DNA from 3 places in the Streptomyces sp. NBC_00637 genome. Region 3 is predicted to be linked to each of the others. Evidence: riboswitches for the same ligand, from Rfam matches in the RefSeq annotation. Region 3 holds a riboswitch; each other region holds the start of a gene.
The links. Region 3 has a riboswitch for cyclic di-AMP ahead of OG440_RS15135 (transglycosylase SLT domain-containing protein). Riboswitches for the same ligand answer to the same signal wherever they lie in the genome.
Positions count from the first base shown of each region.

Region 1: it holds a riboswitch for cyclic di-AMP, as region 3 does, so the genes downstream of both, OG440_RS22040 (transglycosylase family protein) here and OG440_RS15135 (transglycosylase SLT domain-containing protein) in region 3, are expected to answer to the same signal.
Region 2: it holds a riboswitch for cyclic di-AMP, as region 3 does, so the genes downstream of both, OG440_RS19695 (M23 family metallopeptidase) here and OG440_RS15135 (transglycosylase SLT domain-containing protein) in region 3, are expected to answer to the same signal.

Region 1 covers NZ_CP109046.1:5,008,187-5,018,363, reverse strand. Annotated here, with positions in the region: gene eno (phosphopyruvate hydratase) at 1-1,221, opposite strand, end outside; gene OG440_RS22040 (transglycosylase family protein) at 1,566-2,282, opposite strand; cyclic di-AMP (ydaO/yuaA leader) riboswitch at 2,286-2,471, opposite strand; gene OG440_RS22035 (transglycosylase family protein) at 2,677-3,693, opposite strand; gene OG440_RS22030 (cytochrome P450) at 3,899-5,185, opposite strand; gene OG440_RS22025 (nucleoside triphosphate pyrophosphohydrolase) at 5,280-6,275, opposite strand; gene OG440_RS22020 (SurA N-terminal domain-containing protein) at 6,467-7,111, opposite strand; gene OG440_RS22015 (glycoside hydrolase domain-containing protein) at 7,317-8,147, opposite strand; gene OG440_RS22010 (hypothetical protein) at 8,410-8,811, shown strand; gene OG440_RS22005 (N-acetyltransferase) at 8,902-9,645, opposite strand; gene OG440_RS22000 (HNH endonuclease family protein) at 9,826-10,177, opposite strand, start outside.
Region 2 covers NZ_CP109046.1:4,481,198-4,491,374, forward strand. Annotated here, with positions in the region: gene OG440_RS19685 (dihydrofolate reductase family protein) at 1-686, shown strand, start outside; tRNA gene OG440_RS19690 (tRNA-Met) at 758-831, shown strand; cyclic di-AMP (ydaO/yuaA leader) riboswitch at 1,145-1,313, shown strand; gene OG440_RS19695 (M23 family metallopeptidase) at 1,321-2,343, shown strand; gene OG440_RS19700 (aldo/keto reductase) at 2,590-3,534, shown strand; gene OG440_RS19705 (PrsW family intramembrane metalloprotease) at 3,536-5,029, opposite strand; gene trmB (tRNA (guanosine(46)-N7)-methyltransferase TrmB) at 5,165-6,007, opposite strand; gene lhgO (L-2-hydroxyglutarate oxidase) at 6,154-7,371, opposite strand; gene OG440_RS19720 (MFS transporter) at 7,456-8,880, opposite strand; gene OG440_RS19725 (asparagine synthase-related protein) at 9,587-10,177, shown strand, end outside.
Region 3 covers NZ_CP109046.1:3,490,986-3,501,162, forward strand. Annotated here, with positions in the region: gene OG440_RS15105 (amidase family protein) at 1-1,178, shown strand, start outside; gene OG440_RS15110 (flavodoxin family protein) at 1,257-1,844, shown strand; gene OG440_RS15115 (ABC transporter permease) at 1,894-2,865, opposite strand; gene OG440_RS15120 (ABC transporter ATP-binding protein) at 2,852-3,832, opposite strand; gene OG440_RS15125 (LolA family protein) at 3,976-5,259, opposite strand; gene OG440_RS15130 (polyprenyl synthetase family protein) at 5,485-6,495, opposite strand; cyclic di-AMP (ydaO/yuaA leader) riboswitch at 7,172-7,398, shown strand; gene OG440_RS15135 (transglycosylase SLT domain-containing protein) at 7,402-7,875, shown strand; gene OG440_RS15140 (HAD family hydrolase) at 7,945-8,769, opposite strand; gene OG440_RS15145 (GNAT family N-acetyltransferase) at 9,061-10,125, shown strand.

The DNA.
Region 1 (10,177 bases), 1.5 Mb from region 3:
GATGCGCAGCAGCTGGTTGTACTTGGCGACGCGGTCCGAGCGGGCCGGGGCGCCGGTCTTGATCTGACCGCAGTTCACCGCGACGGCGAGGTCGGCGATGGTGACGTCCTCGGTCTCGCCGGAGCGGTGGGACATCATGCACTTGAAGCCGTTGCGCTGGGCCATCTCGACGGCGTCCAGGGTCTCGGTCAGCGAACCGATCTGGTTGACCTTGACGAGCAGGGCGTTGGCGGAGCCCTCCTCGATGCCGCGGGCCAGGCGCTCGGGGTTGGTGACGAAGAGGTCGTCGCCGACGATCTGGACCTTGTCGCCCAGCTTGTCGGTGATGACCTTCCAGCCGGCCCAGTCGTCCTCGTACAGCGGGTCCTCGATGGAGACCAGCGGGTACGCGGAGACGAGCTCCTCGTAGTACTCGGTCATCTCGGCGGCCGAGCGGGACTTGCCCTCGAACTCGTACTTGCCGTCCTTGTAGAACTCGGACGCGGCGACGTCGAGCGCGAGCGCGATCTGCTCGCCGGGCACGTAACCGGCCTGCTTGATGGCCTCGATGATGAGGTCGAGCGCGGCACGGTTGGACTCGAGGTTCGGGGCGAAGCCGCCCTCGTCGCCGAGGCCGGTGGACAGGCCCTTGGTCTTCAGCACCTTCTTGAGGGTGTGGTAGACCTCGGCACCCCAGCGCAGGGCCTCGGAGAAGGACTCCGCGCCGATCGGGGCGATCATGAACTCCTGGATGTCCACGTTGGAGTCGGCGTGCGAGCCGCCGTTCAGGATGTTCATCATCGGCACCGGCAGCAGGTGCGCGTTGGGGCCGCCCAGGTAGCGGAACAGCGGCAGGTCGCTGGCCTCGGAGGCGGCGTGGGCGACGGCGAGCGAGACGCCGAGGATGGCGTTGGCGCCGAGCGAGCCCTTGTTGTCGGTGGCGTCCAGGTCGAACATGGCCTGGTCGATCAGGCGCTGCTCGGTGGCGTCGTAGCCGACGAGCTCCGGGCCGATCTGCTCGATGACGGCGAGGACCGCCTTCTCGACACCCTTGCCGAGGTAGCGGTTGGGGTCACCGTCGCGGAGCTCGATGGCCTCGAAGGCACCGGTGGAGGCACCGGACGGAACGGCGGCACGACCCGTGCTGCCGTCGTCGAGGCCGACCTCGACCTCGACCGTGGGGTTGCCTCGGGAGTCCAGGATTTCCCGGGCTACGACGACGTCGATGGACGGCACGAGCATCTCCTTCTTGGGATGTGACGCTGGTTGTGCGGGGACCGGGGGCCTTGATGAGCCCTGGCCGGGCCTTGCGACTAGAGCCTAACCGCCCCGGGGCCGTCGGCAGCCGACCGACCGTCCCGTGGACAGACAGACCGTACCTATTGTTTCCGCCCGGAACAAAGGGGGGTGGCCAAGAAAGTCCGACAACAGGTGGTGAACGGGCAAAGAGAAACCCCGCTCCGGTGCGTACGGGGGAACACGCACCGGAGCGGGGGCCCGTGGGGACGGGGGGGGTGACCCTCACGAGGTCTTCAGTGTGCCGACCTCGGATGTGAGGGCGCTGTGGCTTCTCTGGGGGCCAGGTGTCACTTCAGGTGAAGCTGCTGGCCCGGGAAGATGAGGTCGGCGTCGTCGACGATGTCCTTGTTCAGCTCGAACAGCTTCGCCCAGCCGCCCTTGACCTTGTGCTTCTCGGCGATGGTGCTGAGGGTGTCGCCCTTGACGACCTTGTACTCGCCGTCGCCCTTCTTGACCTTCTTGCCCGTCGGGGTGGTGACCGTCTTGGAGGCGGCCGGGCGGTCGGTCGAACGGGAGGCGCTCTGCTCGTCGGTCGAGCGGCTGCTGGTGCTGCCGCTGTTCGACGAGCTGGACGAACCGGAGGAGCTGGACGAGCCGGAGCTCGACGAGTCGGCGCTGCCGCCGTCGTACGCGGCGCCGGACAGGCCGGTGCCGCAGACCGGCCAGGCACCCTTGCCCTGACCCGCGAGAACCTTCTCGCCGATGGCGATCTGCTGCGACTTGGAGGCCTGGTCGGCCTGCGAGGCGTAGGCGGTGCCGCCGTACGCGGCCCAGGTGGACGCCGAGAACTGGAGGCCACCGTAGTAACCGTTGCCGGTGTTGATGGACCAGTTGCCGCCGGACTCGCACTGGGCGACCGCGTCCCACTCGGAGGTGGTGGCGGCGGAGGCGTTGCCGGCCGCCATCAGCGGGGCGGCGATGGCGACCCCGGTGACGCCGGCGAGCGCGGCGACGCGGGTGGCCTTGGAGGGACGGCGGTGCTTGCCCTTGGCGCAAAACAGCATGGTGGATCCCCTCACCGACGCCTGCGAGGTGAGCTGTCGGGTTCGGGCCGTGTGAGTTGCCCGGCCACTCCTCGTCCGCCGGAGCACTGCTCCGTGGGAGGTGTGGCTTCACCCCGAGCCGTTCCGGTCAACCGACCGGCGCGGCACTTACCTTGGGTCCCCCGCTCCTGCCTACGGCGCTTGACGCGACGACTGTTCCCGGGGCGCCGCTGGCAGGATTCGGCGTTGCGACGGCCGGGGCTCGGGTTGCCGAGCGGCCTCGACCGTAGACACGCGATCGACGGAATTTCAAAGACGATCAGGGCTTCTGAGACTCATCCCACACTTTCACCAAACCGGACATTCGGCGCGAAGCGTGACGTGAACTCCCGCTGTTTTTCTTGGGCTTTGCGCCCTATTCCACCCCTGTGTCGAGGGTCTGACCGGCGGCGATGTTGCTCGGGTCGGCGCCGATGAGGTCCCTGTTCTCGGCGTAGAGGGCGCTCCATCCGCCGTCGAGACCAAGGGAGTCGGCGATCGACGCGAGGGAGTCGCCCTCCTGGACGACATAGGTGGCGGCGGCATGCCGGCCGGCGGAGGCGGTGGTGGTGCCGCCCTCGGCGGCGTCGGTCGCGGCCTTGGTCGCCGCCTCGTCGGCGGTGGAGCCGCGATGCTTGCCGGAGCCGAGGGAGCCGGTGTCGACGAGGCTCCAGGAGCCCTCACTCTGGCCGGAATTGTCCGAGTCATCCGCTTCCGGGGTCGCCGTGGGCGAGCCGTCGCCCGTCGACCCGTCACCCCGACCGCCGGAACCGCCGGACGTGCCGGAGTCGTCCGCGACGGCGGAGGAAGAGGAGGAAGGGGAGGAAGCGGACGCCGAGGGTGAACTGGACGAATCGGCGGACGAGTCGGACGATCCGGTCGAGGAGTCGTCACTCGTCGAGGAGCCCGAGGATCCGGACAATCCCCTGGACAGGTCGGACAATCCGGATGAACCAGAGGAGTCGGACGCGTCGGACGAGTCGTCCGCCACGCCGGTGTCCACGTTCAGCGCGCCGTTCTCCTGGGTGAGCCCGGAGGTCAGCCCGCAGGTGCCCCACGCGCCGATGCCGTCGGCCGCGAGGACCTTCTGCGCCACGGCGATCTGCTGGCTGCGGCTGGCCAGGTCGGGGCTCGTCGCGTAGTCGAGGCCGCCGTACGCCTCCCAGTCCTTCTGGGTGAGGCTCAGGCCGCCGTACTCGCCGGCACCCTCGTCGGCGCTCCACGAGCCGCCGGTCTCGCACTGCGCCACCTTGTCCCACACCGTGCCGTCGGCCGCGCTCGCGGCGGAGGCGGCGAGCAGCGGGATGGCGATGGCGGAGCCCGTCACTCCGGCCGCGACGAGGAGCGCCGGGGCCTGGCGGGGGCGACGGTGACGACCGTTCCCGGAGAGCATGCGAGGGGCCTTTCTGTGGACAGCACTGAACGGCGCGGCGGGCGGAACCGATGCGTCGCGCTGACGAGTGAACGTATCGGCAGACGATCACTTGTCACAAGTTAATGCCGCGCAGATCACGTGAAGATCACAGACTTGAGTGTTGGTCACCTTTGCTCCGCCGAACGGTCACACTCCCGCTGACATCCGGTCAGACACGGTCCGGTTATGCATCGGAATGCACCGGAGTGAACGCGACCGGCAAAGTCCGCAGTCCGCGCATGATGAGCCCGCCGCGCCACCTCAACTCGCCCGGATCCACGGCCAGTCGGAGATCGGGCAGGCGGGTGAGGAGCGTGGCCAGCGCGGTCTGGCCCTCCAGGCGGGCCAGCGGGGCGCCCAGACAGTAATGGATGCCGTGGCCGTAGCCGAGGTGCTGGTTGTCGCGGCGGGACAGGTCGAGGGTGTCGGGATCGACGAAACGCGCCGGGTCACGGTCCGCGGCCGCCAGCACGACGAGGACGGGGTCGCCCGCCGCGATGTCCTGCCCGCCGACGCTCAGCGGCTCGGTCGCGAAGCGCCAGGTGGCGAGTTCCACGGGCCCGTCGTAGCGCAGGAGTTCCTCGACGCCCGTTTCGAGGAGAGCGCGGTCGCCGTCGTCCTCGGTGAGCGAGCGCTGGAGACGGTCGCGCTGCTCGGGGTGGGTGAGGAGGGCGTAGGTGCCGTTGCCGATGAGGTTGACGGTCGTCTCGAAGCCGGCGAACAGCAGGATGAAGGCCATGGCGGCGGCCTCGTTCTCGGTGAGGTGCTCACCGTGGTCCGACGCGCGGATCAGCCCGGAGATGAGGTCCTCTCCGGGAGCCGGGTCCGCGGGAAGCTCGGCGCGCTTGCGGTGGATGAGCTCCAGCAGGTAGCCGCGCATCTTCTTGACCGACCGCGCGACCCCGCCCCGCGGCCCCCCGCCGTGCCGGATCATCATCCCCGCCCAGTCACGGAAGTCGTCCTGGTCCTCGCGGGGGACGCCCAGCAGGTCGCAGATCGCGTAGATGGGGAGAGGAAAGGCGAAGTCGTGGATGAGGTCGGCCTCACCCTCGGCGGCGAACCGGTCGATGAGCTGATCCGTCAGTTCCTGCACACGGGACGCGAACTCGGCGACCCGGCGGGGCGTGAAGGCCTTGCTGACGAGCCGTCGCAGCCGGGTGTGGTCCGGCGGGTCGATGTTGAGCAGATGCGTCATCAGCTCGGCCTTGCGCTCGCCGGGGATGCCGGTCTTGCCCTTGGCGTGCGCCGGTTCGTCGTGGTGCGCCGGGTTCTTGGAGAGCCGCTGGTCGGCGAGGGCCTGCTTCGCGTCGGCGTACCGGGTGACCAGCCAGGCCTCGACACCGCTGGGCAACACGGTGCGGTGCACGGGGGCGTGCTCGCGCAGCCAGGCGTAGGCGGGATAGGGATCGGTGGCGAACTCCCAGGTGAAGAGTTCGGGAGCGGTGGTGTCTGACTCGGGCTGCTCGGTCACTCCATGACCGTAGCGGTGCCCTCATCCCACCCCGCGAGGGCCTTCCGCGGCGCGGCACCCCTGGGCACGGGACGGGCGACAGCAATCCACGTGACTAACCGTCGACGCCCTCGACAGCCCGGATCGCGTCGCGGTACGCCCGGGCCGCCGCGCGCAGCGCCGCCTCCGGGTCGACGCCCTCCGACTCGGCTCGCGCCGCCAGGGCGAGCAGTTCGTAGCCGATGCCCTGGGCCGCCGGCAGCGGCACCTCCAGTCGTGCCGTGCGGGCCCGGGACACCAGTTTCGCTGCGAGGGCCAGGCCGGGCTGGTGGAGGGGGACGCCGTCGGTCACCGACTCCCGCCGCTTCTCCGCCGCCTTCGTGCGCAGCCAGTGCTCCTTCACCTCCTCCGGGGTGGTGGCCGTGGCGTCGCCGAAGACATGGGGGTGGCGGTGGATGAGCTTGGCGACGATCGTGCCCGCGACGTCGTCCACGGAGAACGGGGACTCCTCGTCCTCCTCGGCGATGCGGGCGTGGAAGACGACCTGGAGCAGGACGTCGCCCAGCTCCTCGCGCAGTTCGTCGTGGTCACCGTCCTCGATCGCCTCGACCAGCTCGTACGACTCCTCGACCGCGTATTTCGCCAGCCCCTTGTGGGTCTGCCGGGAGGACCACGGGCATTCGACGCGGATCCGGTCCATGACCTGGACCAGGTCGAGGAGCCGGGCGCCGGGGAGGTCGTAGGAGGCGGGGAGCAGTTCCAGCTCGGGCATGGACACTCGGCCGGAGCCGGCCAGGCGGGCCAGGCCGTCGGTGAGGGCCGGTTCGCCCTCCCCGGTGGCCACGACCACGACCGTGCGGCCGTCGGCGCAGGCGGCGAGGAGTTCCTCGGCGGTCGGGGAGGTCTCGTCGACGGTGATGCCGGCGTCGCACAGATAGGGCAGCTGCGGATGCGCGCCGTCCGCGCACAGCACCCGGTCCGCCGTGCGCAGCGCCTGCCAGGCGGGCCAGGACAGCAGGCCGGGGGCGACCCGGTGGCTGGTGGTGAGCAGGACGACACGGCCCGGGGCGGTGACTGCGGCGTCGGCGTCGGCGGAGCTGATTGCGTTCACACCCCGAACGTAACCCACACCCGCCGACGGACCCCGCGAGTTATCCACAGGCGAACCGGCCGGTCGTACGATCACATGGTCACGTCGCCGTGTCGCCCCGTGATCGCGGGGTCGCGGAGACGCGGGGTCGCGGAGACGCGGGGTCGCGGGGTCGCGGAGACGCGTGATCACGTCGTCACCTGGTCACGTGGTCACGTGGTCTGCTGTGTCCCCGCCGTGGAGATCTCCCGCACCCAGGGCGTCTTCGCGTCGACGCGGGCGACCTTCTGCGCGTCCCAGTTCCCGTAGCGCGGGTTGAGGTCGACGTCGAGGGCCTTGGAGGCCTTGGACAGCGCGTTCCAGAAGGCGGGCTGGCTGGTGTTCGTGCCGAGCTCGGTGGCGAGTTTCTGGGCCTCCAGCTGGAGGCGCAGGTTCTCGTCGAGGCGCTGCGGCGGAATGCCGTACTGCTGGAGCCACGCCGTCTCGAGGCCCTGCGCGCCGCCCGCCTGCTGTTCCAGTCCGGCCCGCATCTCCTGGACCTCCCGACGGCTGACGGTGATGCCCGCGTCCTCGGCGGCGCGGTGCAACACCTTGTCCAGGACCATGCCGTGCAGGGTGTCGCGGGCGAGGGAGCCGGTCTGGGCGACGGCCTGCGCGTACTGGGCGTCGTCGGTGACCGCTGCCCGCTGGGCGGCGCGCACCTCGTTCACCCGGCTCTCCAGCTGCGCGACGGTGATCCGCTGGCCGCCGACGACGGCCGCGGCACCGGGATGCGTGTCGTTCCCGCAGGCGGTGAGGAGAGGGGCCGCCATGATCGCGGCGGACAGCAGGAGCGCGGTGCGACGGCGGCGGTGCAAGGGAAACCTCCCGAGGAGATTGTGCGACGGTGCACAAAGTCTTGCGGTGATCGATGTTAGGCAGTGGGACGGCTGGGGCCAACCCATTCGACCAACGATTCACCGAGACTTCGGGCACCGCCGCGCCCGCTCGTCGCCCGCTCTTCGGTGCGAGGGCTCAGCCCTGCGCGTCCACCGCGTGCTCGACGGCCTCGGGTGATCCGGTTCAGCCGACGATGGCGACCGGCGCGTCCCACGCGTCGCGGTCCACGGTGATCGTGTAACCGCCGCGGGTCTCCTTGCTGTTGACCAGGTACTGGTGACCGCGGCTGTGGTTGGTGAACTGGGTGGCGCCCCACGGCCAGTCGGTGGTCGTGGTGTCCTTCTTGTCCCACAGCGCGTACCAGAGGTTGCCCGGCAGGTCCGTCTTGTTCGTGGCGGTGGCGATGGCCTTGGCGCTGGAACTGCTGAAGCCGTAGTACCCGCCCCGGTAGACCTTGGCGCGCAGCGTCTTGGTGAAGGAGCGCACATACGCCAGCACGGCGTCGTTGCACGCCTTGTCGGTGATGTCGTACGCCTCCATGTCGAGGTAGATCGGGCTGCCGGCCTTCATGCCGAGCGCCGCGGCCTTGGCGACCGCGTCCGCGCCGTCGGTCGCGCCCAGGGAGGTGGCCGTGGCGGCGGTGATCTTCTCGGGGCTGGAGCCCGTCTGGCAGGGCGGCTGGGCGCCGACGTAGAGCGGGATCAGCTTCCATCCGGCCGTGTTGACCGACTTCACCCAGGAGGCGGTCAGGTTGGGCTGCGCGCAGCCGCGGTTCTTGCCGCCGACGTAGACGGCGGCGCCCCCGTAGTAGCCGTCGGTCTTCCAGGCCTTCATCGCGGCCTGCGAGGGCGCGGTGCAGGCGTCGAAGGCCCGGCCGGTGTACGTCTTCTGGGCGGGCCAGGTGGTGGCCGCCATCGAGGTCTGCGCCGCTATCCCGGCCCCCGCGAGGACGGCCGCGCCGGCCACGCCCCACGTGATGTATCTGCGCTTTCTGGACTGCCGGTGCTCGGCCATCCCCACCCCATCGTTCGTCTGTGTGTACGGCGCTCCGGCCGCGTACGGCGGCGCCCGTCGAAGTCCCCTGATCGGTGCGACGATACGGTGTCGACTCGACGTCCGCACCGAACGGATCGCACCGTAACCCGTGGCATCCCAGCGCTCGGGAAACACAGGGCCCCCATAGCGACAAGATTCGCTCATGTCACAGTAAAGAAGCGACGGCCTGGAGAGGGCCGCCGGTGTCCTACCCTGGCCCTCTGCTTACTTGGGGGACGACATGACGATGCCGACGGTGCCGACCACGCGCGCGGAGAGACAACTGACGGCCGGCTGGTTCCAGCGGCTCGCCTGGGTGCTGCTGGTCTGGGTCTCGCTGGGCTTCCTGGTCTGGGTGCCCTTCCTCTACGTGGCGGTCCGCCGCGGCCTCTCCTCGGACTGGGTGGCCTTCGGCTCGTTCGCGCTGTACGAGTGCCTGATCCTGCCGTGGGCGGTGATGACGCCCGACGGCGACGGTGACGCCTTCTTCGGCATCGCCATCCTGGTGACCCTGCTGACGGGGACGGTGCTGCTGCTGTCCGCGGTGTTCGACAAGAAGATCCCGGCCGCCCAGCCGGCGTACGGAGCGCCCATGGCCCCGCAGGGCCAGCCGTACCAGCAGGGGTACCCCTACGGCCGTTAGGACCTGCGAGGGACGGCCCGACCCTCAGGCGGCGCGGGCGAGGAAGTCCCTGGGGCACCGCCGGCGCCGGCAGGCATCGCGGCGCCCGCCTCAGAGGGGGTGCCGCATCCACACGTTGGGCTCGACGTACACCGCGTAGTCCCGCTCCGGCTCGCACCGCACCGGGACCAGCGCGCCGGGCACCTCGACGTCGCCCCGCGCGTCGAAGGGCAGCCCGGTCCAGCGGCGCCACTCCGCCAGCGAACCCGCCACCGTCATCGACGCCGGCGCGACCCGCTCGATGCTCGCGCCCGCCCGGACGTGCACCCGCAGCCACGGGTCGTACGGCAGCCCGTCCTCCCGCACCCGGTGCGCGTACTCCTCGATCGGAACACGCGGCTCGAGATGCTTGGCGTTCGGCCGGACCGGGGCCACGACCTCGGTGAAGCCCTTCGCCCGGGCGCCGTCCCGCATCGCCGTGAGCATCCGCCCGGACAGGCCGAGGCCCTGCGCGTGCGGGGCGATGACGATCGAGATCGCGCTCACCGTGTCGGGCCGGGCCCCGCTGCGCTGGTCGGCGAAGGCCCAGACGAGCACCTGGTCCCAGCCCCGGGCGGGCAGTTCGCCCCGCCCTTCGGTGTGCAGGGCGAACGGCACGCTGTAGGCATGGGCGACGACCTGCCCCCGCTCGTCCTGCGCGAACAGGACGTACTCCGGGAACTCGACCGGGATCCGCCCGTAGTGCGCGTTGCCCACCGGGTCCTGTGTCGCGAACTCCGGCCAGGTGTCGGGCATGTCCTGGACCGGGCCGAGCATGTCGGGACGGTCCGCGAGGCTGGACACCTTCAGTTCCATACGGTCACGGTAGGCGAGGAGACGAACGGGCGGCACCGGATTTCGGCGGCCCCGGGCTGCGACGGCTCCGGGCTGCGGCGGCACCGGCCCCAGCCTCGCCTTCGGCACCGCCCTTGGCACAGGCTTCCGCATCGCCCTCGGCACCGGCCTCGACGGGTGCCGCCGTCGCGCCGGTGCCGCTCACCCCGCGTGGAAGCGCTCCGGCGCCTTCGTGGGGTTGCCCCCGGCGGGGAGTTTCTGGGCGGGGCAGGTCTCGAGGACCTCCTCCATCGCGGACTTCTCCGCCGCGGTGACCCACAGTTCGTACTTCTTCTTCACGGCGACCTGCGCCGCGACGTACGTGCACCGGTAGGCCTTGTTGGGCGGCAGCCAGGTCGCCGTGTCTCCGTCCCCCTTGGAACGGTTGGTGCTCGCGTCGACGGCCAGGAGGTTGAGCGGATCGTTGGCGAGAGCTATCCGCTTGCCGGCGTCCCAGTACTTGGCGCCCTTCTGCCAGGCGTCCGACAGAGCGACGATGTGATCGATGTCGACC
Region 2 (10,177 bases), 990 kb from region 3:
TACGGCGGCTCATGGTCGAGGGCGGGGGAACCGTCCACACCCAGCTGCTCCGGCAGGGTCTCGCCGACGAACTCCAGCTGGTCCTCGCCCCGCTGTTCGTCGGCGACCCGGCCGCGCCCCGCCTCTTCGGCCCGGGCGGCTACCAGGGCGGACGGCTGCGCCTGGTGGAGACCCGGCGCATCGAGGACGTCGTCCTGAACCGCTACGAGCCCACCGCCCCCGGCGCCGGGCCGCTGCCGGCCGCGGCCGACCGGCACTGGCTGGCGCTCGCCTGCGCGCTCGCGGCCGACTGTCCACCGTCGCGGACCGCTTTCAGCGTCGGCGCCGTGATCGTGGCCTCCGACGGCACCGAACTGGCGCGCGGCCACTCCCGCGAGGCCGGCGACCCGGTCGTGCACGCCGAGGAGGCAGCCCTCGCGAAGCTCGACCCCGCCGACCCCCGGCTGCCCACGGCCACCGTCTACAGCAGCCTCGAACCGTGCGCCCGCCGCTCCTCCCGTCCGGCCCCCTGCGCCCGCCTCATCCTCGACGCGGGAGTGCGCCGGGTGGTCACGGCCTGGCGCGAGCCGGACACCTTCGTCACGGAGGCGGACGGCACCGGTCTGCTGACGGCCCAGGGCGTCGACGTCCTCGTGCTCCCCGAGTACGAGGAGCGGGCGAAGGGGCCGAACCGGCACCTCCTCTGAGGCCGCCGGGGCGCCGTGGATCAACCGATGTGCTTTCCGTCCCGCTGATGGCGTACAGTTGTGTTCATCGCCGCGGGGTGGAGCAGCTCGGTAGCTCGCTGGGCTCATAACCCAGAGGTCGCAGGTTCAAATCCTGTCCCCGCTACTGATAAGTCGAAGGCCGGAATCCGAAAGGGTTCCGGCCTTCGGTGCGTTCCCCGACGCGTCCCTCACTCCGGGTGACCGGACGACCGCCCTGCGCATAACAACTGAGTCACCATCAAAGCTCCTGTGACTGATGAAGCGTTTTCGGGGCATCGCCTCGCGCGGTCAACTCGCCCGTTTTTCACCGCTGCCAGCCCAAAAGTCCAGGCCAGAAATGTTGTTGATCAAGAGGAACGGCTTGGAAACGCACCCCCGGGTCTATTAACGTTCGATAACGCAGCGCGGTCGTCCCAGCCGGCACCAGAGTCGGCTCCGTGCGGCACGTGCCGAATCCCGCAAGGGAACCGGGGAACCACCACCATGGGGTGAATCACGCGGAAGCCGTTGTGAACTCGCTGAGTCCACAAGGGGTTTACGCGCGTAGGAGACCTTCCCGCTCCGAACCCGTCAGCTAACCCGGTAGGCGACGGAAGGAAAGGAGTGCGCCCGCGTGGCGTCCAACCCGCCTGCCCCCGAGGCCCCGTACGCGCCCGGCCAGGGGTCCACCGAGACCTTCGGCTTCGGCGGTTACCGCCCCGACGAGGGACCTTGGGAGGAGTGGAACCCCACCGCGGAGTCCACTCGCCCGGTGCGCGGCAAGCACCGCGTCGCCAAGCAGCGCGGCGGCGGATTCGCCCGCAGCTCCACCGTTCTCGGCGTCGGCGTCATAGCCGCGGTCAGCGCCGGTGGCATGGCCAGCGCCAACACCGGCAAGGCGCCTGTCTCCATCTCGATGCCGGACCTGCCCAACGTGGGCTCCCTCATCTCCGACGACGAGCCCGCCCCGGAAGCCGCGCCGGCCCTCGCGAGCTTCGGCTCCGAAGCCGCCGTCGACACCGACGAGAGCGCCGCCGACGCCGGCGAGGCGCTGCGCAGCCGGATCATGGCGCAGGCCGAGTCGCAGCAGTCCCAGGTCGAGGTCAAGGCGCTCGCCGCGGCGGCCAAGGCCGAGTCGGACGCCGCCGCCAAGGCCGAGAAGGAGGCGGAGGCCAAGGCCGCCGCCGCGAAGAAGAAGGCCGCCGAGGAAGCCGCCGCGAAGGCCGAGACCGCGCGCCTGGCCGAGCTGGCCAAGCAGTACACGCTGCCGACCTCCTCGTACACCATCACCTCGACCTTCGGGCAGGCCGGTTCGCTCTGGTCCTCCGGCTACCACACGGGTCTCGACTTCGCCGCGCCGACGGGCACGCTCATCAAGGCCGTCCACAGCGGCACCATCACCGAGGCGGGCTGGGCTGGTTCCTACGGCTACCGCACCATCCTGACCCTGGACGACGGCACCGAGCTCTGGTTCTGCCACCAGTCGTCGATCAGCGTCAGTGTCGGCCAGAAGGTCGCCACCGGTGACGTCATCGGCCGGGTGGGCGCGACCGGGAACGTCACCGGGGCCCACCTCCACCTCGAGGTCCACCCCGGCGGCAGCGCCGAGGGCATCGACCCGGCCGCCTGGCTGCGCGACAAGGGCCTCACCCCCTGAGCGGCACCCTCCGGCGCCCCTGAACGGCAACCTCCGACGGCACCCCTCGGTCGCTCCCCGGGCGGAACCCGTCCCGCGGACACCTGATCCAGCCCCGCAGCCCTGAGCCACCCCGGCAGCCCCGACGCCCTCCGCGTCGGGGCCGCCGATCTGTGCGGTGTGCGGGCGCCGTGCACAGGGGCCGTTCATCTGTTCTTCGCGTCACGCCCGGAATGGGCGGACGGTCCTCGTCCGTTGACACGAAGCATGACTGCTCTTCGCCGACTCGGCTCCTCCGACCTCGAGGTCTTCCCGCTCTCCCTGGGCGGCAACGTCTTCGGCTGGACCGCCGACGAGACGGCCTCCTTCGCCGTTCTCGACGCCTACGCGGCCGCGGGCGGGAACTTCGTCGACACCGCCGACTCCTACTCGGCATGGATCGACGGCAACAGCGGTGGTGAGTCCGAGACCGTCATCGGCAGGTGGGTGAAGGCCCGGGGCAACCGCGACGACGTCGTGATCGCCACCAAGGTGAGCCAGCACCCCGAGTTCCCCGGCCTGTCCGCCGACAACATCAAGGCAGCCGCCGACGCCTCGCTCCGCCGCCTGGGCACCGACCACATCGACCTCTACTACACGCACTTCGACAAGCCCGAGGTGCCCGTCGAGGAGATCATCGGCGCGCTCGACGAGCTGGTGCGGGCGGGCAAGGTGCGGCACATCGCGGCTTCCAACATCTCGCCCGAGCGGCTCCAGGAGTCCCTGGAGTTCTCCGACCGCGAGGGCCTGGCCCGCTACGTCGCCCTCCAGCCCCACTACAACCTGGTCTCCCGCGACACCTACGAGGGCCGCCTCCAGGACCTCGCCGGCCGCTTCGGCCTCGCCGCCGTCCCGTACTTCGCGCTGGCCGCCGGCTTCCTCACCGGCAAGTACCGGCCCGGTACGACGGTGGAGAGCGCCCGCGCCGCCGGCGCCGCCAAGCACCTCGACACGGAGCGGGGCCGGAACGTCCTCACGGCCCTGGACGAGGTCGCCCAGGCCCACGGCACCCACATCCCCACGGTCGCCCTGGCGTGGCTCGCCGCGCAGCCGACGGTCGCCGCGCCGATCGCCTCCGCGCGAACGGTCGAGCAGCTGCCCGCGCTGCTGGGGGTGGCGGAGCTGGAACTGACGGCACAGGAGATCACCCGGCTGAACCGGGCCTCGGCCTGACCTACCGGTGCGAGCGGGGGCCGTACGCCGGTCCGTGCCCCGGTCCGGGACCGTGCGCCGCCGGGCCCCCGTAGCCGTACCCGTACATCGGCCCCGCCGGACTTCCGTACATCGGCCCCGCCGGGTGTCCGAACCCGGCGCTGTGGCCCTGCCCGTGGGCCGCGGGACCCTGGCCGTACCCGTACACCCCGTACACCGGCCAGGGCGGCGCGGTCACCCTCACCGGCGGGGCCGTCACGCGGGCCGCGTGGTCCAGCGCGGGCCGGGCGAGGTCCTTGCGCCGCCACAGCTCGTCGAGCAACTCCCGCTCCCGGACGAGGAAGTCGGCGTCGGCCTGCCCCCGTCGGCTGCGGTACCGCAGAAACGCGAGGGCCGTCGCGTACGCCTCGTACCGCGCCACCTCGCGCGCCGCCGGCTTGCCGAGGTGCAGGCCGGCGTACTCCCGGGCCAGTCGGCGGGCCCGCATCGAGCCGAGCGCGAACGGCTCGGCCGGGGCGAGCCAGCCGGCGGCCGCGTAGGCGGGCAGTTCCTCGCGCACGGCACGCAGCTCGCGTTGCCGCGTCCACACCGCCAGCCAGGTCAGCAGCCCGAACGCGGGCACCATGAACGCCACGTACACGGCGAAGAACCCGAACTCGCCGAACGACGAGGAGCCGTTCCACAGGGCGTGCATGCCCATCGCGAGGAGCAGTCCGCCCAGCGGGAGCAGCACGCGCCGCAGCTGCCGGCGGTCCCCGGAGAACGCGGCGAAGCCGAAGCCGATGCCGGTCAGGACGGTGAACAGCGGGTGCGCGAACGGCGACATGACGACGCGTACGAAGAAGGTCGCGGCGGTGACGGACGCGACGCCGGTGTCGCCCGTGAGCCGGTCGGTACCGAAGGCGGTGCCCAGGTAGAGGATGTTCTCGGTGAACGCGAAGCCGGTGGCGGTGAGCCCGGCTATGACCACGCCGTCGACGATCCCGGTGAAGTGCCGCCTGCGGAAGAGGAACACCAGCAGGACGGCGGCGGCCTTCGCGGACTCCTCGACGATCGGCGCTATGACGGTCGCCCCGAGGGTGTCCGCGCCGGACGGGTCGGCGGTCGCGGTGGCTATCCATCGGGTCGCGAAGCTGTTGGCGATGATGGCTATCAGCGCCGCCGCGCACGCGCCCCAGGCGAAGGCGAAGAGGAGGTTCTGCCAGGGTCCGGGCTCGACCCGGTCCAGCCAGCGGAAGGCGGCGACCAGCAGCGGTACGGGCAGCACGGCGAGACCGAGCCCGACCAGGAACCCCTCCGTGCCGGTCTGTTCGCGCACCAGCGCGAGGATGACCAGGCCGGACAGTGCGAGCAGGGTGATCAGGGCCGCGTACCGCAGCTTTCCCCAGGTCCTCGGCCCGCCTCCGCCCCGGGGGGACACCCACCGCTGCCACCGGTGAGCGCGCCGGAGCACACCGTCCTCGGGTGCGCCGCCGGGATGCGGCGGACGGGGCGGAAACGGAGGACTGATGGCCACGGCATCGACCCTAACGAGGGAGAGGACTGTGGTGGAGGGGCAGGTCGGTCGGTGATCCTCTGGTGGGGCGGGACCTCGTTTCCCGACCGATTCCTCGACCGATTCCTCGGGCGGTCCTGATCGGTCCTCGGCCGGTCAGCGATCCCCGGGCTGGACGGGATGCTGTACGCGACGGAAGAGCAGATCGTTCACGACGTGACCCTTGTCCAGCCCCTGTCCCTCGAAACGGGTCAGCGGCCGGAACTCGGGCCGGGGCGCGAACCCGCCGTCGGCCTGCGTGTTCTCGAAACCGGGATGCGCGCTCAGCACCTCGAGCATCTGCTCGGCGTACGGCTCCCAGTCCGTGGCGCAGTGCACGGTCGCCCCCGGTTTCAGCCGCGTCGCGGCCAGGTCGAGGAACTCGGGCTGGATGAGGCGCCGCTTGTGGTGGCGCTTCTTCGGCCAGGGGTCGGGGAAGTAGACGCGCAGCCCGTCCAGCGAGTCCGCCGGCAGCATCTCGCGCAGCAGGATGATCGCGTCGCCGTTGGCCACCCGGACGTTGGTCAGCCCGGTGCGGTCCGCGAGGTTGAGCAGATTCCCCTGGCCGGGCGTGTGCACGTCCACCGCGAGGATGCCGGTCTCCGGGTCGGCGGCCGCCATCTGCGCGGTCGCCTCGCCCATGCCGAAGCCGATCTCCAGCACGACGGGGCGCTCGTCGCCGAACAGCTCGGCGAGGTCGACGTGGTGCCCGTCGATGTCGAGCCCCCACTTGGCCCACAGACGCTGCAAGGCGTCCGCCTGCCCTGCGGTCACCCGGCTGCGCCGGGGCTGGAAGCTGCGGATCCGCCGCTCGAAGTGCGACCCGGCGGGATCGGCCTTGGGCCCGTCGGGGAACCGGGGCTCTCCCTTGGCGCGGGTGTGCCGAACGGACTCGCCCGGGTGGTGCTCGCCACCGGGAAAGGGCTGGGGGGCTTCGGGGGTACTCACGGAATCAGACACAGTGAGGTCGATTTTACGGGTCGGCTCCAGGTGCCGACGGCGCCCGTGGGGTGGCCGCGAGCCCGGCATGCCGACGGCACCCGCGACCGCGCACACGGGCGGTACCGCGTCCGGCCGGGCATCGGTGCGGCACGGCACCCGACCGCTCACGCGTCGGCCAGAGCCGCCAGGGCCCGGCGGGCCACCTCTCGTCCGATCGGGAGGGAGGCGGTGGCCGCCGGCGAGGGCGCGTTCAGCACGTGGACCACCCGTGGCGCCTCCCGTATGAGGAAGTCGTCCACCAGAGTGCCGTCCCGCAGCACCGCCTGCGCCCGTACCCCGGCCGACGCCCGCACCAGGTCGCCCTCCTCCACCGCCGGCAGCAGCCGGCGCACCGCGTCCACGAACGCCCTCTTCGACACCGACCGCCGCAGCTCCCCCATCCCGTACCGCCAGTGCTGCCGGCCCATCCGCCACGCCCCGGGCCAGGCCGCCGTGGCCATCGCCTCGCGGGGCCGTACGACGCCCCAGCCGTACCCCTCCCGGGCCAGCGCCGGCACGGCGTTGGGGCCGACGTGCACACCCCCGTCGATCCCCCTGGTCAGGTGCACGCCCAGGAAGGGGAACGCCGGATCGGGCACCGGGTACACCAGCCCGCGCACCAGCTCGGGCCGCGCCAGCTCGTAGTACTCGCCCCGGAACGGCACGATCCGCACGTCGGGCTCGTCCCCGGTCAGCCGGGCCACCTCGTCGGAGTACAGCCCGGCGCAGTTCACCAGCACCCGACCCCGGACGACGTCCCCGCGCGCGGTGAGCACCGCCACCCCGTGCTCCGGCCGCCGGTCGATCCGCACGACCCGGGCGCCGTACCGGATGTCCGCCCCGGAGGCCCGGCCCAGCTGCCGTGCGACGGCCGAGTAGTCGCAGATGCCCGTCGTCCGCACCCGTATCGCGGCGAGCCCCCGGACCTCCGGCTCGTACTCGGCGATCTGGGCGGCGCCCAGTTCCCGGACCGGAATCCCGTTCTCCCGGCCGCGCTGCACCAGCGCGTGCAGCCGGGGCAGCTCCTCCCGGCTCGTGGCGACGATCAGCTTGCCGGTGACGGAGTGCGGGATGCCGTACTCGGCGCAGAACTTCGTCATCTCCGCCGCGCCCCGCACCGCGTACCGCGCCTTCAGCGATCCCGGCCGGTAGTAGATCCCGCTGTGCACGACCCCGCTGTTGCGCCCGGTCTGGTGGCGCGCCACCCCGGGCTCCTTCTCCAGCACCGTCACGCGGGTACCCGGGGCGGCACGCGTGATCGCGTACGCCGTGGACAGCCCCACGATGCCCCCGCCGACCACGAGCACGTCACAGTCGTAAGCGATCCTCGGCACGTGCACCACCTCCCGGCTTCGATAGTGCACTGCGCCACTGACAGTGGCTTCAAACCCGGGGCGGGCGTCCTGCCGGTCCGTGGCCCGGGGCCGTCAGGCCGGAGTCATCAGCAGGGGCCGGGCCCGCTCCCGCAGTTCCACCACCCGCGGCTCGTCGCCGTAGGGCTCCAGCCGGTGCAGGAGATCCTTGACGTACTCCGTGGTGCGGGCGGAGGAGATACGCCCGGCCACCTCCACGGCCCGCACGCCCTGCGCGCAGGCGGCGTCCAGGTTGCCCGACTCCAGTTCGGCGACCGCAGAGACGACGAGCCGCAGCCCGTGCGACCGGACGAACTCCTCCGTCGGCTGCGACAGCGCCTGCTCGGTGAACCTGCGCACCTGCCGCGGCGCCTTCAGGTCGCGGTAGCACTCGGCGGCGTCGGCGGCGAAGCGGTCGTAGGAGTAGAAGCCGAGCCAGGTCGGGTCGTGATCTCCGTCACGGGACCGCTCCAGCCAGCCCTCGGCGGCCTTCAGCGCCGCGCCGGCGGCCTGCGCGTCCCCGGCGCGTGCGTGCGCGCGTGCCTCGACGAGCCGGAAGAAGCTCATCGTGCGGGCCGTGGCCAGCCCCCGGTTGCGCTCCAGTGCCGCCTGCGCGAGATCGACGCCCTCGTCGCCGAAGCCGCGGTACGTGGCCTGGAGGGACATGGAGGCCAGGACATAGCCCCCGAGGGGCACGTCGGCCGCCGCGCGGGCGAGCCGCAGCGCCTGGATGTAGTAGCGCTGCGCGGCCTCCTGCTGACCGGTGTCGAACGCCATCCACCCCGCGAGGCGCGTCAGTTCGGCGCTCGCCCCGAACAGGGCCCGGCCGACCTCGTCGGAGTACGAGCCGAGCAGCAGCGGAGCCGCCTCCACCCGCAGGCACTCCGGCACCATGGACGAACGCCAGTCGCCGCCGCCGTACTTGGAGTCCCAGCGTCTGGCGTCCTCGGCGGCCTCCCGCAGCTTCTGCACATCGCTGTGGCCGACTTTGAGCGGTGCGCCGGACTCCTCCACGAGGTGTACCTCGCGCGCCACCGAACTGTCGGCCGGGGTTATCAGCCACCGTGAGGCGGGCGTCGCGTACGCGCTTACTGCGAACGATCCCGCCAGCGACTGCCAGATGCCCCCGGAACCGGCCCGGCGGCCGGCGAGGTCGAGGCGGTAGAGCTCCGTGGCCGAGCGCACGGCCTGGTTGACGTCCCTGGGGAAGGCGAGGCCCACCTCTGGTGCGGGATCCGCGTCCGCCAGGCCGATCTCGTGGAGCGGCACCGGACGGCCGAGCTTCTGGCCGATGGCGGCCGCGATGAGGTGGGGCGCGGCGCCCTGCGGCACCATGCCCTTCGACACCCAGCGCGCCACCGACGTCTTGTCGTAGCGAAGAGTCAACCCGCGTTGAGCGCCAAGATCGTTGACGCGTCGCGCGAGTCCTGCGTTGCTGATTCCCGCGAGGGCGAGAACGGTGCCGAGTTTTTCGTTCGGCCCGCGTTGCTCCCTGGACATTGCGCCACCCCTCGACACAGACGGCTGCCGCGCTGGCATAACCATGCGGCATTCGTAAACCCAGCGTAGTTCGCCGCATCCCAAGCGTTAAGGGGCATTCTTCCGGTTGGCGGGATTGTGGTCCGTACGAATGTCGGGGCGCCGGTACGGATCGTCGCGTCGTGCCCCCGCCGTGTGGCCGTGCGCCCGGCCGTGCGCTCTTCTCCGGCCACCGCGGGAGCGGTTCCATGGGCCGTGCGTGGGTCGGCCCGCTGTACTGGATCCAGTGGGCTGGGGGACACCGCCGCCTTCATCCCCGCGGGCGGCGGAGCGGTCCGGGAGGCGGCGTCCGCCTCCCGGGCCGGCGCGAGCCCTTGGCGGCACGCGCGTGTGTACGGAGCGTGTGCGAGGCCTGCGCGGGACGTTCTCGACGCGCGTCGCACCACGGGGATTTGGCCGAAAATCGACCCTCTGTTCTGTGGGGGACAACGCCTCCCACCATGGAAATCGAGGGCGCGCAGGGCGTCTTGGGGGAGCGTACCGGGGGCGCATTCACGTCGCAGACGCCGGGGTGCTCAACGACTCCCCCGCAAGCGCCGACGTGTTGACGCGGGTACAGTCCCCGGATCGCGAGCGGCGCCGCCTCCTTCTACGGCGCGTTCTTCGTGGCAGCATGGTGAACCGTTCGTACGGTGCACTCGGTTGTCCACAGCCTGTGGAGGCGTCCATGCGGTGGTTGGTGGGATGGAGCAGCACCGCCACGGGCGCGCTGGGCGGATCCGGCGGCTACGACGGCCGTCACGACGACGCCGCGTACGGAGGCCGGGTCGGGCACGACGGCGAGACCCTGCACCCGGTCGGCTCCCAACTCCTGTGGGGCGACCCCGATCCGCTGTGGGCCGTCGGCGACTGGCGCCCCGACGAGGTGCGGATCGTGAAGGCCGACGCCCGGACCCGGGTCGCGGTCCTCGGCACCTGCGGCGCGACGGACGAACAGCTGCGCGTCGGACTGTTCGCCGCGCGCGGAGGGGCACTTCGGCATCTGACGGCCTGGCCGGGCAGCTACACGGCGATCGTCCAGGTCGACCGGCGCATCACGGTCTGCGGCGATCTGGCGGGCGCGCGCCCGGTGTTCCACACGCCCTGGGCCGGTGGCACGGCGTACGCGACGGCCGCGCTCCCGCTGGCCGACCTCATCGAGGCCAACCTCGACTTCGGCCACCTGGCGGCGCTCCTGGCCGCCCCCGACGTACCGGCCGCGCTGCACGACTCCACCCCGTACGACGGCGTGCACCGCATTCCGCCGGGGCACGCGCTG
Region 3 (10,177 bases):
TGGACGTGACGGACGAGGCGCTCGCACGGATCGCACGCGTCGACCGGTCGCTGTGCGCCTTCGCCGAGGTGTGGGAGGACAGGGCGCGGGCGTGGGCGCGCGCGGTCGACGCCCGGGCCGCCGCGGGCGAGCGGCTGCCGCTGGCCGGGGTGCCGATCGGCGTGAAGGGGCGGCACGGGCTGCGGACGGCGGGCCCGCTGATCGCGGCCGGATGCGTGCCGGTGGGGGCGACGGCCGTACCGGGGCCCGGCACCCCCTGGCAGACCTGGGGCCTCGGCGCCCACGGCCGGACCGTCAACCCCTGGCGCGCCGACCGCACGCCGGGCGGCTCCTCGGCCGGGTCCGCGGCGGCGGTGGCCGCGGGCCTGGTCCCCCTGGCGACCGGCAGCGACGGCGCGGGCTCGGTGCGGATCCCGGCCGCGTGGTGCGGTGTGACCGGCCTGAAGACCACGAACGACCGGCCGACGAACCGCCGACCACCGCGGGGGGAAGGAGCGTCACCGGCCTCCCGGGACCGTACGGGGCTTGCGGCGCCCGGCGTCCTCGTCCACCACGCGGCGGACGCCGAGGCGTACTGGCGGGTGATGGCGCCGACGGCAGGGGCGGATCGGGCGGATCCCGCCGCCCGGCCGGAGTCTGTCCGCTCTCCGGATCCCGTCCCGTCTCCGGGGTCCGCCTCGCCTGTCGCCGTCTTCTCCGCCGACCTCGGCTTCGCCGATCCCGATCCGGGGCCGCTCGCGGCGGCCCGGGCCGCCGCCGGGCGGCTGGCCGCGGCAGGCGTCGTACGGCTGCTTCCGCCGTGCGACGCGCCCCTGCGGCTGGCGGACCCCGCCCCGGCCTGGCTCGCGCTGCGCACCCCCGGTTCGGACGTCCGTGCGGCCGAACGCGTCCGGAGCGCGAACGACCGTCTGCTCGCCGACCTCTTCGCCCGCGCAGACCTGCTGCTGACCCCGACGACCCCGAACGCCGCGCACGGTCACGAGGGCCCGGGCGACCGGTACTCGACCGCGCTCACCTGGGCCTTCAACCTGAGCGGGCATCCGGCGATCAGCATCCCGGCGGGCCTCGGCGCGGACGGCTGTCCGCTGGGGCTGCACATGGTCGCGGCCCACGGCGGGGAGCCGGCGCTCCTGGCAGCCGCCCGAGCCGCCGAGGCCGTCGAGAGCGTCGAGGCGTAGACCCTGGGAGAATACTTGCGTACACATATAATGCAGGTGCAGAATATCGTCGTACGCCGACTACCTGGGGGAGCGATCATGACCCGTCGCAGTTTCCTGTTCGTGCTGGGCAGCAGCCGTCCGGACGGCAACACCGAGTTGCTGGCCCGGGCGGCCGCCGAGCAGTTGCCCTCCGACGTCGAGCAGACGTGGATCAGCCTGGCCCGGCATCCGTTGCCCGACTTCGAGGACCAGCGGCACGACAGCGACCGCGTCCGCCCCACCGAGGGCAACGCGGCCCTGCTGCTCGACGCCACGCTCGCCGCGACGGACATCGTGATCGCGTCCCCGCTGTACTGGTACTCGGTCTCCGGCCAGACCAAGCGCTACCTGGACCACTGGGCGGGCTGGCTGCGCACCCCCGGCCTCGGCTTCAAGGCGGCGCTCGCCGGGCACACCCTCTGGGGTGTCACGGCGCTCGCGGACGACCGGCCCGTGGTCGCCGATCCGCTCGTCGGGACGCTCAACAACTCGGCCGCGTACATGGGGATGTCCTTCGGCGGGGTGCTGCTCGGCAACGGCAGCAAGCCCGGTGACGTCCTCAAGGACACGGAGGCGCTGACGCGCGCGAAGACGTTCTTCGCGGGAGAGACGCCGGCGGCCCGCTTCCTGTACGAAACCGGCTGAGACCTACGGGGCACGCCGGCGTCGACCTCGGCGAGGTGCGCCCGACGTCCTACGCCGTGACGTCCTTCGTCGTGAAGCGTGCCCAGGCCGCCGAGCCGAAGACGGCCGCGTACAGGGCCTGGAGGCCGAGGTTCTTCTCCAGGTCGTCCCAGTAGACCGGCTCACGCATGAGGTCGGCGAAGGACAGCCAGTGGTGGGAGAAGAAGTACGGCTGCAGGGCGTGCAGTTGCGGGATCTGGTCGAGGATCTGGACCGTGATCAGCAGACCCACCGTCGTCGCCATGGCCGCGATGCCACTGCCGGTGAGGGTGGAGACGAACAGTCCGAGCGCCGCGATGCCGGTCAGGGAGGCGGCGACGACCAGGGCGATCAGCAGGGCCCGCAGCAGCCCGTCGCCGAAGCCGATCCGGGTGCCGGAGATCGTCGTCAGATCGCCCAGCGGGAAGAGCAGCGCCCCGACCGTCAGCGCCGAGACCGCGACCACCAGCGTCGCCACCAGGCAGAAGATCATGACGGTCGCGTACTTGGCCAGCAGCAGACGGGTGCGGCCGGCCGGCGCGACCAGCAGGTAGCGGAGCGTGCCCGCGTTCGCCTCGCCCGCGATCGAGTCGCCCGCGATGACGCCGATCGCCATCGGCAGGAAGAACGGCAGCGTCACGGCCAGCGCGGTGAAGACGAGGAACAGGCCGTTGTTGGTGACCTGCGAGATGAACGCCGGTCCCTCGCCGCCGCCCCCTCCCCCGCCGCGTCCGCCGGACGAGCCGTCGCTCGTCTCGATCTTCACGGCGATCCCGACCAGGACCGGCACGGCCGCCAGCACGCCCAGCAGCGCGAGGGTCCGCCAGCGTCGGAAGGTGGTCAGCAGTTCGCTGCGGAGCAGCCCGAAGGTCCAGGTCCACCGCACCGTCCGCGCCGGTGACGAGGCCTGTGTCGACGTCGGCGTCCGGCCCGATGCCTGCGTCGGTGCCGAGGTGGGTGCCGGCTCCCGGCTCCGGTCGTCCGCCGTGTCAGCCCGCGACATCGAATCCCTCCCCGGTGAGAGCCACGAACGCGTCCTCCAGGGAGGCCCGCTCGACGGCGAAGCCGCGCACCCGGACACCCGCCGTCACCAGCGCGGCGTTCAGGTCCGCGAGGTCACGGTCCGGGGGCGGGGCCTCTGCGCTCACCCGGTCCTCGCCGAGGACGACGTCGTCCGCCCCCTGCTCCTTGAGCACCCGGGCCGCGTCGGCCGGGTCCGGGGTCGTCACGACCAGCCGGCCGCGGGTCCCCGCGGCGAGGTCGGCCACCGGGCCCTGGACGAGCAGCCGGCCCTGCGCCATCACCGCCGCGTGCGTGCAGACCTGCTCGATCTCGTCGAGCAGGTGCGAGGAGAGGAAGGCGGTCGTGCCCTCCGCCGCCAGCTCCCGGATCAGGGAGCGGATCTCCCGCATGCCCTGCGGGTCCAGGCCGTTGGTCGGCTCGTCGAGGACGAGCAGCCGACGGGGCTGGAGAAGGGCGGCGGCGAGGCCCAGGCGCTGTTTCATACCGAGGGAGTACGCCTTCGCCTTCTTGCCCGCGGCGGCCGTCAGGCCCACCCGTTCGAGCGTCGCCGACACCCGCGCACGCCGGGTGCGCGGATCGGCGGTCGGGTCGGCGGCGTCGTAGCGCAGGAGGTTGTCCCGGCCGGAGAGGAAGCCGTAGAGGGCGGGACCCTCGATGAGCGTCCCGACGTGGGGCAGGACGGCGCGCGTGGCCCGCGGCATGGGTTGCCCCAGGACGCGGGCCGAGCCGGCCGTGGGTTCGATGAGTCCCATCAGCATGCGGATGGTGGTGGTCTTGCCGGAGCCGTTGGGGCCGAGGAAGCCGAAGACGCTGCCCGCCGGGACGGTCAGGTCGAGGCCGTCCACGGCGAGCTGCCCGCCGCGGTAACGCTTGGTGAGGGCGCGGGTGTGGATGACGGCGTCGTCGTCCACGGGCTCCCGTACGGGTTCCCGCACTGACTCCCCCATACGGCTTCCCCTCCGGCTTCCCGGTCTCCGGTGTCCGTGGGCCGGCCTCCGCCCCGCTTCACCCGCTCCACCACTTCATCACTTCACCGAACGGCCGCCTCGCATGCCTCGGCCGCTCGGCCGCCCGCGTTCGGCCGCTCGGCCTACTTCGCCGCGTTCGCCGCCTTCACCAGGGCGTCCTTGGTGACCGCGCCGACGTAGACCTTGCCGTCGTCCGTCATCAGGGCGTTGATCAGGCGGGTCGAGAAGACGGTGCCGGAGCCGAACTTGCCGGTCACCTTGTCGCCGAAGGAACCGAGGAAGCCGCCGAGGTCGCCGCCTGCCTCCGCGCCCGAGGGCACGCCCTCGCCCCCGGTGTCGAAGACGGCGACGGACGTCCAGCCCTCGCCGAGGACGTCGGGTCCGCCGAGGCCGCCGAAGCCGTCCTCGCCCTCGACGCCCCCGATGCCTTCGAGGTCCTTCGCGAGGTCGTCGGACTTCTCCGAGTGACCGGGGGCGCTCTTCCCGGCCTCGTCGCCCTCGGTGACCTTCGCGCCCTTGGGGGCGGTGAAGTCGAAGGTGGACGCGGCGGGCTTGGCGAAGCTGACCTGGGTGAAGCCGGCGTCCACGACGGCGGCGCCGCCGCTCGCCGGGGTCAGCGTGAACTTCAGCGGCAGGCCGGTCTTCGCGTCCACGGCCACACTGATCGCGCCGACCGTGGAACCGGACTGCTTCGGCTTGACCAGCAGCTTGTAGGCGTCACGGCCGGCGACCTGGACGGTGCCGTCGACGGTCACGGAGGTCGTGTCGTCGACCGCCTTCAGCGCGTCCTCGGTGAGCTCTCCGGGCGTGGCGGGGACGGGGGTCTCCGCCTTTCCGGAGTCCTTGCCCGAACCCTTGCCGGAGCTCTCGTCTGCGGTCGAGTGGTAGACCTCGTTGGACGCGCTGTCGTATCCCCACACGTCCTTGCCGTTGTGGACGACGCTGTACTCGGCGGCGTTCTCCAGCAGCGAGAGCTTCTGCCGGTCCGGGCCGTCGGCGGCGACGCGCAGGGTGTGCGTGCCGGCGGCGAGCTCGGTGAGCTTGGTGGACGGGTCGGCGGACGAACCGTCACCGCCCTGCCCCGCGGCCCCCGAGAGGAGCCCGCTCTCCAGTCCCCCGAGGTCGGGCAGCCCGAGATCGGTGCTGATCTTCACCGTTCCGGACAGCTGCTGCACGTCGGACGCGGCGATCTTGTCGAGGAGCTGCTGTGCGGTGATCTTCGGCAGGTCGGGGTCGCCGGAGTCGGCGAGCGCCGGGACCAGCCCGATCGTCGCCGCCGCGACACCGATCACGGTGACCGGGACGATGTACCGCGCGGCCTTGCGCCGTCCGAGGCGCAGGTCGTCGGCTTCCGCGCCGGTCGACGCCCCGCCGGTCGTGGTGTCGTCGGATGCCTTCGGTGCCATGTGTGCCTTACCTCCGTCGTCGGCGGCGGCTGGTCATCTCACGCTTGCACGTCCCCACCCCAAGCCGCCATTCTCACCCGAATCGGTGAGGAGTGGTGTTTTCCGTGGTTCCCATCTGACCAAATCAGCCATGGGTAAGCGTCAGCCCGAGGGCTCAACTCCACATACGCCTGCGGTATGACACGAGATGACGAGCCGGCATCCGACCCGTAGGGGTCCCCGGGGTCAGCCCGCCCGGTGGACCACCGCGTCGCAGAGTTCCATCAGCGCCGCCTTCGCGTCGCACTCGCGCAGCGGCGCCAGCGCGGACCGCGCTTCCTTCGCGTACCGCACGGTGTCCCGGCGGGCCTGCTCCAGCGCCGGGTGGGCCCGCAGCGCCTCCAGTGCCTCGGTGTGCCGGGCGTCGTCGGTCAGGTCGGAGTCCAGCAGCTCGCACAGGGCGATGTCCTCGGGCAGCGACAGCCGCGCCGCCCGCTCCCGCAGCCGCAGCACGGGCAGCGTGGGGACACCCTCGCGCAGGTCCGTGCCCGGCGTCTTGCCCGACTCGTGCGAGTCGGAGGCGATGTCCAGGACGTCGTCCGCCAGCTGGAAGGCGACGCCGAGGCGCTCGCCGTACTGCGTGAGCACGTCGACGACCGTATCGTCGGCGCCGGACATCATCGCCCCGAACCGGCAGGCCACCGCCACCAGTGAGCCGGTCTTGCCACCGAGCACGTCGAGGTAGTGGTCGACCGGGTCGCGCCCGTCCGTCGGCCCCGCGGTCTCCAGGATCTGTCCGGTGACCAGCCGCTCGAACGCCTCCGCCTGCACCCGCACCGCCTCCGGCCCCAGGTCGGCCAGGATGTGGGAGGCACGCGCGAAGAGGAAGTCACCCGTGAGGACGGCGACGGAGTTCCCCCAGCGGGTGTTCGCGCTGGACACCCCGCGCCGCACGTCCGCCTCGTCCATCACGTCGTCGTGGTACAGCGTGGCCAGGTGGGTCAGCTCCACCACGACGGCCGACGGCACGATGCCCGGCGCGTACGGGTCCCCGAACTGCGACGCGAGCACCACGAGCAGCGGCCGGAACCGCTTCCCGCCCGCGCGTACGAGGTGCTGGGCGGCCTCCGTGATGAAGGGGACCTCACTCTTGGTGGCCTCGAGCAAACCTTCCTCGACAGCCGCCAATCCGGCCTGGACATCGGCTTCCAGAGCCTGGTCCCGCACGCTCAGCCCGAACGGCCCGACGACGGTCACGAGGGGTCTCCTGTCTGCTGGTGTCTACCGGCGATTACGCGGTTTGTCGATAGGTCTCTGCCATCACTCAAGTCAGCGTATCCGGTCACGTTTCGATCACCGATAGCCCCCACGTCCCGCGGGCTCGAATGGACTCGCTCCGGACTCGCCCGGGGGCGCCCGGAAGGCCTCCGGAGGGCGTCCGGGGGGCGCCCCGCAGGCCAGGCACCGTCTGATCATGCCCGTTATGTTGTTGATCAGCTCATATGAGCGGACATGGAGAGAGTTTCCGGGAAGCGGGGATTCATGTCCCGGACGGGGTGCACGCCGCCCGGAACGAGCCCGGCCACCCTCTCTCCGCGTGACGACGATCACGCTTTCACCCCCCTCTCCCCCGCGACGCGTCGGGCGCGACGGCGGACTTTCCCTTTCCGCGCCCCATGGCCATTCCTTAAACGATGAGTTGGGCTTAATGCCCGATTCGACACTCTTGTGGATGCCGGTGAGTTGGCTCACTCGGCGCGAAGATCCGGTTCACCGTCGCCCTTCACCGATTCTCCGCACCCCCCAAGCAAGTTGAAGGTTTGCACCCACAAAGGATCAAGCACCCCATAGGCCACAGACCAAGGTCAATAGGGGTGATCTGTGAATCCGCTACTTGTTCCGGACATGTGCTCTCGCATACGTTCCCGACCTGTCGGGCGGAACGCCGAATCCTGCCGCCGCCCGAACACCCATCGATACCGCTCGGCAGGAGCGGGGGAACCAGGTAAGTCGCCGAAACGGATTTCCGGATGTCTTGGATATGCAAGACGTTTCGGACAGGCCGTACGGCTAGGGGTCAAGCCGCGACCGTCAGGACGCGACCGGGCAGCTCCCGCCCGAACCCGACAGCTCACCTCGCAGGCGCCGGAGAGGAAATTCGTCATGCCCGCTGCCGCTCAGCCGCGCCGCAACCGTCTCGTCCGCACGCTCGCCGTCGCCGCCACCGGCGCGGCCGTGCTCGCCCTCCCCGTCCTCGGGGCGACCACCGCCTCCGCGGCGACGCCGACCGTCTCCACGGCCACCAGCCTCGGCTACGCCAACAACCTCGACGGCTGGATCCGGGCGTCCCTCCAGGTCATGGGGCAGCACGGCATCCCGGGGACGTACAACGGCATCTACCGCAACGTCATCCGCGAGTCCTCGGGCAACCCCAACGCCATCAACCTGTGGGACTCCAACGCGGCCGCGGGCATCCCGTCCAAGGGACTGCTCCAGGTCATCGACCCGACCTTCCGCGCCTACCACGTGAACGGCACGTCGTGGGACTCGTACGACCCGGTCGCGAACATCACCGCCGCCTGCAACTACGCGGCCGCGCGCTACGGCTCGATCGACAACGTGTTCGGCGCGTACTGATCGCCCCGGCGGCGATGCCGACAGGGCTCCCGGTAGCCGGTAGTCCCTGTCCGGTAGCCGGGTAGCCGGTTACGGAAACAGTCGTTCGAGGACGACGGCCACGCCGTCGTCCTCGTTCGACGTCGTCACCTCGTCGGCCACCGCCTTCAGCTCCGGATGGGCGTTGGCCATGGCCACTCCACGAGCCGCCCAGTCGAACATGGGGATGTCGTTGGGCATGTCCCCGAAGGCGACGGTGTCCTCGGGCCGCAGCCCCAGGTGTTCGGCGGCCAGGGCCAGACCCGTCGCCTTGGTGATCCCGCAGGGCTGGAGTTCGACCGTGCCCGGCCCCGACATGGTGACCGTGGCCAGCGAGCCGACCACCGAGCGGGCCGTCGACGCCAACTCGTCGTCGGACAGCGTGGGATGGCGCAACAGCACCTTGCTGATCGGCTCGCACCACAGGTCGTCCCGCCGGCCGACCCGCAGGGCGGGCAGCGTCGGGTGCGGCATGCGGTAGCCCGGCTCGATGAGCGTCAGCCCGTCGACGCCGTCCTGGTCGACGGCCGCGTACAACTGCCCGACCTCCGCCTCGATCTTGCCGAGCGCGGTCTCGGCCAGCTCCCGGTCCAGGGTGACCGACCACAGCAGTCGGTCCGCGCCGGCGTCGTACAACTGCGCGCCCTGGCCGCACACCGCGAGCCCCCTGCTGTGCAGCCGGTCGAGCAGCGGGCGCACCCGGGGCGCGGGCCGTCCCGTCACCACCAGATGGCGTGCGCCGACGGCCGCCACCCGCGCGAGTGCGTCGAGCGACCGGTCGGAGAAGGTGTCGTCGCCGCGGAGCAGCGTCCCGTCCAGGTCGGTGGCGATGAGGGAGTACGCGGTGCGCTCGGCATATGCGGTGGGTGCGGCCATGATCAGAGAATACGGATCCCGGGCCCCCCGGGTTCGACGCGAACCGGACGACGTTCACGTCCTGTCCTGTTCTGCCAACTCCCCTTGTCCGCCAGGCTCACGACTGGTTGCCGAACGACTCGATGAAACAGCTTTCTGGCACATCGCCGGGTAGCGGACGGTTAAAGGCCTCTGCACCGGTTGGCAACAACATGCGACGCTACCTACCGCGATGGCCAGGTGGAGCGGTACCGTCCAGGTGTCCAGGGGGGACTTGATCGGGGGGTCAGGTTGAGCAGTGGGCGCATTCGTGTGCTGAGGCCGCAGGACCTCGGCGAGGGGGAGAGGGAGCGGTGGCGCGCGCTGCGTGCCGCGTCGACGCTTCCGCGAAACCCCTTCATGGAACCGGAGTTCACCGACGCCGTGGGCCTGGTGCGGCCACGCTCACGGGTGGCGGTGGTGTACGAGGGGCGTGAGCCGGTCGGCTTCCTGCCCCACGAACGGGGCCGGCTCGGACAGGGCCAGGCCCTCGCGTACGGCGTCTCGGACGCGCAGGGCGCGGTACTGGCCCCGGGTCTCGGGCTGAACGCCGACGAACTGATGCGGGCGTGTGCCCTGTCGAGCTTCGCCTTCGACAACCTGGAGGCGGAGCAGGGGCTGTTCACCGCGCACGCGGCCGAGGAGTACGCCTCCTATGTCATCGACGTCGAAAAGGGTTACGAGACCTATGAGTCCGTGCTGCGCGCTCAGTCGCCGAAGTTCCTGAAGACGACTCTCGCCAAGGAGCGCAGGCTCGGCCGCCAGGTCGGGGAGCTGCGGTTCGTGTTCGACGAACGCGATCCGGCCGCCCTGCGCACGCTCATGGCGTGGAAGTCCGCGCAGTACCGCAGGACCGGCCGCCGGGACCGGTTCGCACAGGAGTGGATCACCCGGCTCGTGGACGCGCTCGCCGGGACGCGCGCGCCGGAGTGCTCCGGCACGCTCTCCGTCCTCTACGCCGGTGACCGGCCGATCGCCGCGCACTTCGGACTGCGTTCGTCGACCGTGCTGGCCTGTTGGTTCCCTTCGTACGAACCGGAGTTCGCGAAGTTCTCGCCCGGCCTGGTCCTGCATCTGCGGATGGCCGAGTCGGCCGCCGCCGAGGGCATCGGCCTGCTCGACCTGGGGCGGGGCGCGGCCGAGTACAAGGACTCGCTCAAGACCGGGGAACTCCCCGTGTACGAGGGAGCGTGGTCGCGTCCGGGAGTGGGCGCCGCGCTGTACTGGCTCAGCCGTGAGCCGTCCCGCCGCGCGCATCACTTCGTGCGCAACCGGCCGAGGCTGGCCGCGGCGGCCGCACGGACCTTGAAGGGCGCGGGCCGACTGCGCCGATCGTGACGGGCGGCGTCGGCCGGCCGACGTGACGGGCGTGAGACGGCGTGAGACGGCG